2 regions of the Pectobacterium atrosepticum genome follow, and region 1 is predicted to be linked to the other one. Evidence: predicted binding sites of a transcription regulator. Region 1 holds the regulator's gene; the other holds the start of a gene.
What was found. Region 1 encodes CRP, which controls carbon source genes, mostly activating them, when cyclic AMP is high. Its sites were predicted from a motif close to ATGTGANNNNNNTCACAT; they were not measured.
Positions count from the first base shown of each region.

Region 2: a site for CRP is predicted at 2,749-2,766, ahead of GZ59_RS20235 (GntP family permease). Genes of this name have one in related genera too.

Region 1 is NZ_CP009125.1:4,431,002-4,436,111, forward strand. Features, by position in the region: gene GZ59_RS19750 (LysE family translocator) at 1-546, opposite strand, end outside; gene GZ59_RS19755 (hydrolase) at 653-1,672, shown strand; gene GZ59_RS19760 (YheU family protein) at 1,674-1,910, shown strand; gene GZ59_RS19765 (phosphoribulokinase) at 2,035-2,904, shown strand; gene GZ59_RS19770 (OsmC family protein) at 3,008-3,415, opposite strand; gene crp (cAMP-activated global transcriptional regulator CRP) at 3,790-4,422, shown strand; gene argD (bifunctional acetylornithine/succinyldiaminopimelate transaminase) at 4,550-5,110, opposite strand, start outside.
Region 2 is NZ_CP009125.1:4,550,329-4,555,438, forward strand. Features, by position in the region: gene GZ59_RS20230 (YhgN family NAAT transporter) at 297-890, shown strand; gene GZ59_RS20235 (GntP family permease) at 1,234-2,610, opposite strand; partial or broken gene GZ59_RS20240 (adenylyl-sulfate kinase) at 2,768-2,977, shown strand; partial or broken gene GZ59_RS20245 (LacI family DNA-binding transcriptional regulator) at 2,974-3,486, opposite strand; gene GZ59_RS20250 (glycoside hydrolase family 3 N-terminal domain-containing protein) at 3,847-5,110, shown strand, end outside.

The DNA of each region.
Region 1 (5,110 bases):
GATAATCCACGCTTTCTTACTGCGCAGCAGTCGCCCAATCATCGTACCAAACCCGAGCCAGATGACACCGGAAACCAGATTCACCAGCACAATCCCGATGCTTATGGCGATGACAGAATGGTTATAGCCCTCACCTGCCAGACTAAAGCTGGCAACTGCACCCAGCGCCATTAGCCACGCTTTCGGATTCAGAAATTGCAGCAACCACCCTTGATAAAGCCGTATCGGCTGAGGCGGAGCGACGGACGTTTCCAGCCGTTCGTAAGCCGCCGTGGCGATTTTCCACGCCAACCAGAGCAGATAGGCACTACCGAGGACTTTCAGGATAACGTGCAGCGAAGGATAAATCAGAATCAAACCACCGACGCCGAATGCCACCAGCAGCAAAATGCTCTGCATCCCGAGCATGATGCCGACCATCAGCCACAGTGAACGCATAAAGCCAAAATTCGCGCCCGAGGTGGTCAGCAGCATATTATTCGGCCCCGGCGTGATGGCTGCTACCCACAAAAACCCCAACATCGAAAGAAATAAACTCAGTTCCATTATTTGTGGGCGCTCCTGACCCAAATGTCGTACCAACTGGCAGCATTGAAGCTAACAGTGTGATATTGATCGTACAAGAGCCGACAACAAGATTTTCATATCCTTTATGCATGACCATTTTCGTCCGCTGAGCGGCGCCCATAATCCGCATCTGCAAACGCTATTGCCGCGTCTGATTCGCCGTCACGCACAGTTCTCACCAGTCTGGCAAGCGCTCGAATTACCAGACGGTGATTTCGTCGATCTAGCGTGGAGCGAAGCGCCCGAGAAGGCTCGGCATAAACCGCGCGTAGTGCTGTTTCACGGATTAGAAGGCAGCTTTCATAGCCCCTACGCCCACGGCCTATTACACGCCTGCAAACAGCGCGGATGGCTGGCCGTCATCATGCATTTTCGCGGGTGTAGCGGTAAGCCCAACCGGATGAAGCGTATTTATCATTCAGGAGAAACCAGCGATGCCAGCTATTTTCTGCACTGGATGCAAGAGACGCTGGGCGAAGTTCCTACCGCCGCCATCGGCATTTCTCTCGGCGGCAACATGCTGGCCTATCTGCTCGGTGAGCAGGGCGAAGCCTGTTCTCTGTCCGCCGCCGTCATTGTTTCCGCCCCCTTGATGCTCGAACCCTGTAGCCGTCGAATGGAACAAGGCTTCTCGCGCGTCTATCAGCACTACCTGCTGCGCCTATTGAAACAAAACGCCGGTCGCAAGCTGGCGGCTTATCCAGATACGCTGCCAATTCAGTTGCCGCAGTTGAAGAGAATCCGCCAGCTACGGGAGTTTGATGACATCATCACCTCACGTATCCACGGCTTTCGTGATGCCGCTGACTACTATCGACGCTGTAGCGCCCTGCCGCTGTTACCTCACATACGCAAGCCGCTGCTGATCATCCATGCGAAGGACGATCCTTTCATGACACCGGAGGTCATTCCCGATCTGTCGCAGTTACCGTCTAATATTGAGTATCAGCTAACGGAACACGGCGGGCATGTCGGCTTCGTCGGTGGAACATTGCTGAAACCGGAAATGTGGCTGGAACAGCGCATTCCCAATTGGCTTAGTCCATTTTTGGACCACGCCACCGGTTCTTTTTATTCAGAAACAATTTTTACTCAGGAAACATAGCGTGATTATTCCCTGGCAACAGCTCGATCCAGAAACGCTGGATAGCATCATTGAATCTTTCGTCCTGCGGGAAGGCACTGATTACGGCGAACAGGAGCGCTCGCTGGCGCAGAAAGTAGAAGATATCCGCAGCCAACTCCAATCTGGCGAGGTCGTTTTGGTGTGGTCTGAGTTACATGAAACGCTAAACATTATGCCGCGCAGCCAGCTCAATGCCGGAGGACATGCCCCTTATTGAGCATGGCGAAAGGCGTGAAAGAGCGCGCCAAACATGCTAACAATGAGAGCAATTACGTCATTTTTGAGAATGCGCGCAGGCTTTCAGCCTATGCGGGCATCGCGATCACGGAGTCACGCACCTTATGTCACATCAGCATCCGATTATTGCAGTTACGGGTTCCAGTGGAGCGGGAACCACGACCACCAGTCTGGCTTTCCGTAAGATTTTCCAACAATTCGACCTGCGCGCAGCCCAGTTGGAAGGTGACAGCTTTCACCGCTATACCCGCCCAGAAATGGATATGGCGATTCGTAAAGCGCGTGATTTAGGACGACACATCAGCTATTTCGGCCCAGAAGCGAATGACTTCAGCCTGCTGGAACAATCGTTTATCGAATATGGCCTGCACGGACACGGCCAGACGCGTAAATACCTTCATACTTACGATGAAGCCATTCCTTATAATCAGGTTCCTGGGACATTTACGCCGTGGGAACCGATGCCGGAACCTACCGATATCCTGTTCTATGAGGGATTGCACGGTGGCATAGTCACCGATCAAAACGACGTGGCACAGCATGTCGATTTGCTCGTCGGCGTAGTACCGATCGTCAATTTGGAGTGGATTCAAAAGCTGATTCGTGACGTCAATGAGCGCGGCCACTCGCGTGAAGCGGTAATGGATTCCGTTGTCCGCTCCATGGAAGACTACATCACCTATATCACGCCGCAGTTCTCTCGCACCCATATCAACTTCCAGCGCGTACCAACCGTGGACACCTCCAACCCGTTCGCTGCCAAGTCGATTCCCTCACTGGATGAAAGTTTCGTCGTCATCCACTTTCAGGGATTAGATAATATTGATTACCCCTATCTGCTCGCCATGTTGCAGGGCTCGTTTATTTCTCACATCAATACGTTAGTCGTTCCCGGCGGGAAAATGGGGCTGGCAATGGAATTAATCATGGCACCGCTGGTGCAGCGGTTGATAGAAGGGAAAACGATCGAATAACCGACACTGAGCACGGCAAGACGTGCCAAGAGGATAATGCCAATCGTTTAAGCATCGAGATACACGGGCTTAAGCGACCAGCATTAATGCTCAGAGAAAGGAATTACGGCAGTATTCTAATTTCGTGACTGTGCGTCACTTCAACGGCTTTGCCCAGCATCAATGCCACAGAGCAGTATTTTTCCGCTGACAGCTCGACAGCCCGCTCGACAGCTTTATCGGTCAGCCCTTTCCCCGTCACGATAAAATGCAGATTGATATGGGTAAATAAGCGCGGCGCTTCAGACCGACGCTCTGAGGTTAATTTCACCTCACAATCCGCCACATCGTTACGGCCCTTTTGCAGAATCGACACCACATCAATCGCGCTGCATCCCCCTACGGACATCAACACCATTTCCATCGGACTGGGCGCTTTATCGCCAGAATTACCGTCCATCAATACCTGATGTCCTGATGCGGATTCGCCCAAAAACGTTAAGCCTTCAACCCATTTTACCCGAGCCTGCATGATGTCTCTCCACTAAAATTTTTTTGAAAATTTATACCGTTACTGTACAAAAACCAGCGTTAATCAGAGCTTTGTCATGCTGAAGCGAGACAACACAAGACACATCCTTAAAGCTGTGTTAAAACGAAAATAGAATAGACCTTTTCTGGACAAACCCAGAAACGAAGAAGATGATGACGTAGCCAGAAATACCCAGCCACGTTTACGGTGCGGCAAAGCAGCAACCGAAAAACCAAGGGTACAGTGGTTCCAGTATATTCCCTGACGTCATTCTGCCTAGACTGAATTTTATTTTTTTAGCAGTTAAACACGCCGTACAGGGAACTCTGACCCCTGTAATTTGCGCAGTGAATTACAACAGAGGATGATAGCGAATGGTTCTCGGCAAACCGCAGACAGACCCGACTCTCGAATGGTTCCTTTCCCATTGTCATATCCACAAGTATCCATCGAAGAGCACGCTGATTCACCAAGGTGAAAAAGCAGAAACGCTTTACTACATCGTGAAAGGCTCTGTCGCAGTGCTAATCAAAGATGAAGAAGGCAAGGAAATGATTCTTTCCTACCTCAATCAGGGCGATTTTATTGGTGAGCTCGGCCTGTTTGAAGAAGGTCAGGAACGCAGTGCTTGGGTTCGGGCAAAAACCGCCTGTGAAGTGGCTGAAATTTCTTATAAAAAATTCCGCCAGCTCATTCAAGTTAACCCAGATATCCTCATGCGTCTGTCTGCACAAATGGCAAACAGACTTCAGATTACCTCAGAAAAAGTCGGCAACCTCGCCTTCCTTGATGTAACTGGCCGTATCGCCCAAACATTACTCAACCTGGCAAAACAACCTGATGCCATGACGCATCCAGATGGCATGCAAATTAAAATTACCCGTCAGGAAATTGGGCAAATCGTTGGCTGCTCGCGTGAAACCGTGGGCCGCATTCTGAAAATGTTAGAAGACCAGAACCTGATCTCTGCGCACGGTAAAACGATTGTCGTTTACGGCACTCGCTAAACCCCTGTCGCGATACCCTACCAATAAAAAAGCGTGAAGCCTCGGCCTCACGCTTTTTTTTATCGCACAATGCTTATCACAAAAAAATGGTTTATCAAATAACGGTTTATCACAAAATAACGTGAACTCAGTTCGCCGTGTTAACCACTTGAGCGACAGCTTTAGCGAATTTCTCCATCCCCTGCGCAATATCATCTTCATCAATGATCAAAGACGGCACAAAGCGGATCACGTTCGGCCCAGCCATCAACACCATAAGCCCCTGAGCCGCTGCAGCAGCCAAGAACTCACCCGCGCGACCATGCCATTGCGGTTTCAGCTCAGCCCCCAGCAAAAGCCCCATACCGCGGACTTGATCAAATACGCCATACTGCTGGTTGATTTTATCAAGCTCACTGACAAAGCGATCGTGACGATCCGCTACGCCCGATAGCACTTCCGGCGTATTGATGATATCCAGCGCAGCTTCCGCCACTGCACAGGCCAGCGGGTTGCCGCCATAGGTGGTGCCGTGTACCCCAACCGTCATGACCGATGCGATCTCTTCCGTCGTCAGCATCGCACTAATCGGGAAACCACCGCCCAACGCTTTAGCCGTTGTAAGGATATCCGGCGTAATACCATAGTGCATATAGCTAAATAATTTACCGGTACGTCCCATTCCACTCTGCACTTCATCAAATACCAG
Region 2 (5,110 bases), 120 kb from region 1:
GTAACTGTCCTGCTTTGGGGGTAACAAAAAGAATTCTGGCTAACGTCGATAGCGCTTAGTTATTGCTGACTCAGTGATCTGCCGCAGAGGCTGCGCGTGTCGTGTCGTAAACCTGTAAATTATCGTGTCGTTCAACCTTACAAAATGTACATAAAGTCGCAAGTGAATTTATTCGATAGTACGGCATTTTTCAGCAGTCATTCTAATATCATCAACCTGGCACAGGATAATAACGTTGGTCAGTCCATGAAGATGGCCCCGGTCAGGAAACACTGTTTTGGGAGTAAAGAACCAACATGACAGAAATGATCTCTGCAACAGTACTGCTGTTGCTCATAATGGACCCACTCGGCAACCTGCCGATTTTCATGTCCGTACTCAAGCACCTCGACCCTAAACGCCGACGTGTGGTGCTGATCCGCGAAATGCTGATTGCGCTCGGGCTGATGCTGATTTTCCTGTTCGCCGGTGAACACATTCTGGCGTTCCTGAATCTGCGCACCGAAACGGTATCTATTTCCGGCGGTATCGTGCTGTTCCTCATTGCGATTCGGATGATTTTCCCCTCGCAGGAAGGCAATAGCAGCGGACTGCCAGCTGGAGAAGAACCGTTTCTGGTGCCAATGGCGATTCCATTGGTGGCGGGGCCGTCGATTCTGGCTGCGCTGATGCTGCTTTCCCACCAGTATCCCAATCAGTTATCCCATCTGACGCTGGCACTGTTTATCGCCTGGACGATCTCTTTCATCATCTTGCTGATGTCTGATTTGTTCTTGCGTTTGCTGGGTGAGAAAGGCGTGAGCGCGCTGGAGAAATTGATGGGCCTGATTCTGGTGATGCTATCGACGCAGATGTTCCTCGACGGCATACGTGCTTACATGAAGTTATAGACGCGTCGTTGTCCCCAATGTCTTAGTCACATTTTTTATGCCGACTAATAGACGGTTTCGTGCGCGATAATACCGTAATTTCCATGCTACTCCGTAGCACGCGCCCGACGCAGGGCGCTCAGTCGCCGCCGCCCTGCGAACCCAGGCTTCCGGCTAAATCATGCCGCTACGCGGTGCCATCGGCGTTCATGATCACCCTTCGAGCCACCAGTGACGCGTTCCATACGCGGCACTGGCTTTCGCGGCATCCATGCCGCTCACTCGGTGCTCATGATCACCGCTGCATAATTTTTACGCCGGATTAATGTCAAAACCTTCCCTTGTAAGAGGAGGGTTAAACACATCAGAGGAAAATGCTCCCCACTAACGCGATCAGGAACGCGATGGTGCCGAGCAGCGTTTCCATCACCGTCCAGGTTTTCAGGGTCGTTTTCTCATCCATTTCGAGGAAGCGGCCAACCAGCCAGAAGCCTGAGTCGTTCACATGCGACAACACGGTCGCACCACCCGCAATTGCCACCACGATAAAACAGAGATCGAACTGGCTCAGGCCGGGAGTCGCCGCAACCGCAGGCGCCATCAGCGCCGCCGTGGTCGTCAATGCCACCGTCGCCGAACCCTGCGCGACACGCAGCGCCGCAGACACTACAAACGCGGCCACAATCACTGGCATACCGGTATCAGCCAACACGCCAGACAATGCATCACCAATACCGCTAGAACGTAGAACACCACCGAACATACCGCCCGCACCGGTGACCAAAATAATTGAGCAAACCGGCCCCAGTGCGCCTTCACAAATCTTCTCAAGATGTCTACGGCTATGCTGGCCGCTAAACATAATCATGGCGAACAAGACGGTAATCAGCAGCGCAACCGGCGTTTTCCCAAGCATCCGCAGGAACTGCACCAGACTGCTATCACCACTGATGACGCCCATTACCGTCAGGGTATTCAATCCCGTATCGAGGAAAATCAGGATCAGTGGCAGCAACAGCACCCACATCACCACGCTGAACGGAGGCGGCGTATGCTGCTCATCCGCTTTGACTTCAGTCAGGAACGTTGACGGCAACGGCAAATGGAATTTTTTACCCGCCCACAGGCCGAACAGATAACCGCCAAAATACCAGGTGGGGAAAGCAATCACGGCACCCACCAGCACTAGCAGACCAATGTTGGCCCCCAGCAGTTCGCTAGCGGCAACCGGGCCGGGATGTGGCGGCAGCAAGGCGTGCATAACGGCAAAAGCGCCCGCAGCAGGGAATGCATAGGTTAGCGTTGAACCGCCAAAACGTTTCGCCACACTGAAAATAATCGGCAGCATCACGATCAGCCCAGCGTCGAAAAAGATCGGGAAGCCGAACAGCAGCGAGGCAAGACCCAGCGCGAAAGGCGCACGTTTCTCACCAAATTTATTGATTAGCGTATCCGCCAGCACATTCGCACCACCGGTAACTTCCAACAGGCGGCCAATCATTGCCCCCAAACCAACCAGCAGGGCAACGGATGCCAACGTGCTGCCGAAACCACTGAGCAGCGTAGGAACGAGTTTCTCGAAAGGTGTTTTTGTCGCCAGCGCCGTGATCAGGCTCACCAGCGTCAACGCCAGAAACGCGTGAACGCGGAAGCGCATAATCAGCACTAGTAACAGTGCGACCGAACCTGCGGCGATGGTTAATAGCACACTAGCACTATAAGCGGATGTTATTTCTGTCATCGTTAATAATCTCTTTAGGGCACCGGTCTGGATTGGCTGATTGTTTGTGAGGTGTATCGCGCCATCATTTGATACCGGCAATATGATACGGGTAACATGTTAAATTCCGGAACCATTAAGTATCATTTGATTTACAATTTGGGATAGAGATCAAATTATGTCAGGTCGAAGCATTATTCTGATGGGCGTATCAGGCAGTGGAAAATCCTCAGTTGGCACTGAACTTGGCCGCGCCATTGAGGCAAAATTTATTGATGGCGACGATCTGCACCCACGCGCCAATATCCAGAAAATGGCCAGCGGTACACCGTTGAATGATAACGACCGCGCACCGTGGTTGGAGCGGATCAGCGATGTCGCCTACAGCTGACGGGCGGCTTCGACGTTATCAAACCCGACAGCCATATCCAGACAGGGTGAAACGGAATCCATCAGTTCCACCACCGGAATGCCAGCAACATCCAGCATCTGACGCGTTCGCGGCGTGTGGGTGCGTTCAGCCAGAATAAGCCCGTCAATGTGATACGACAGCAGTGAAGTCAAACGCTGTTCTTCTCTGTCAGGATGATAGCCATAATGCGCCAGCATGGTCTGGTAACCGTGCGCTTCCGCCGTGCGTTCAATCCCACGCAATACCTCAGCGAAAACCTGATTGGTTAATGATTGCAACAATACGCCAATCGCCCGGCTGGTAGAGCTAGCGAGCATATTAGGTGCAAGATTAGGGATATAACCCAGCTCATCCAACGCGATGGCGATCTTTTCCTGCAAGGCGGCGGACACCTGAGCGGGGTTACGCAAATAGCGGCTTACCGTCATTTTGGTAATCCCAACGCGGTCAGCAACATCCTGGGGAACGGGTCTTTTCTTCTTCATCGTCGACTAAAAATTCCTGAAAAACAATAACCTAAGTCTAGCAAAAAAAAACGAAAAGAAAGTAAAGGTGGAGGGGATTAAAATAATTTAAGTGTGCCAGAAAATACGGAAGGTCCTTTAATTATCCACTTTAATAATAATGATTTAGCTTATTTTAGCGCTTCCTATCAATTACCCCAACGCCTAAATATTAAAAACATTACTAATGAAAATTAATATTTACTCTTTTTTATACCTTATTTAATAGATTTTCAGAATATGACTGTCTGATAAGTGCATGTAAAAAATGACAGGTGACGTTATAGCACTTAAATATTATGTCTCTGTCATTAAACCTTGGCCTGAATAAGGAAATATTTTATGAATATTAAACAGAAAATAAACGCAATGACGCTGGAAGAGAAAATAGGACAAAAGCTCATGCTGGACTTTCGCTACTGGGATCCAACGGGAAAAAGCAATCAGGACATGACAGTTCCCGATGAAACGGTAGGCAAATTAATCACGGATCACCATATTGGTGGCGTGATCCTGTTTGCAAACAATCTGAAAGATAAGCAGCAAATTGAAAAACTGACAGCTTGGTATGCCGCGATGGAAACCCGTGGCGGCGTCCGATTATTCATTAGCACAGATAACGAAGGGGGCAACGTTTTCCGCCTACCTCGCAGCGATTATGCATCATTTCCCGGTAATATGGCGCTATCTTCAGCGATTGAAGGGGGTTCCGATATACAGATTGCCAGTGAACAGGGCCGTCTGATGGCACAAGACATGATTTTTATGCATATCAATACCAACTTTGCACCGGTCGTTGATGTCAACACTAACCCTTTCAACCCAGTCATTAACGTGCGCGCTTTCAGCGACGATGCGGACACCGTTTATCGTTTGGCGGAAAAAATGACGGCAGGCATGAAACAGCAAGGATTGATTACCGCTTACAAGCATTTTCCGGGGCACGGTAGTACATCCACGGATTCTCATACTGGCCTGCCTCGTGTCGACCGCACACGAAAAGACGCCTTTGCCATTGATATCATGCCTTATAAGCGGGCTATTGATAACCAGGCAGCACCGGATATGGTCATGACGGCTCATATTCAGTATCCGTCACTGGATAACTCTCAGGTTACTACACGTAGTGGTGAGAAAATTACGGTGCCTGCGACCATGTCACATGCGATCCAGACTGATATCCTACGCGGTGAGTTGGGTTATGCTGGCGTGACGATTTCAGATGCACTGGATATGGGCGCAATTGCCGATCACTTCAGTCAGGAAGAAGCCGTTCGACAGGTGTTCACCGCTGGCGTAGATATAGCCCTGATGCCCATCAGTATTTCATCTCCGGATCAGATAAAACTCTTGCCAGACTTGATCCAGCACATTGTGGACATGGTGAAGAAAGGGAACATCGGAGAAGCCGAGATTGATGCATCGGTAGAGAGAATTTTAACCCTCAAAGCACGGTATCACCTTTTATGTGAGAAAAAACAAACCGTCGCTGACGCCTCTGCAACACAGGGATACGAGGTAGAAAAATACATTGCCGATCGTTCCATAACCGTGGTGATCAACCAGCAATCACTGCTGCCATTAAAAGACAAAACCCTGCGCTATT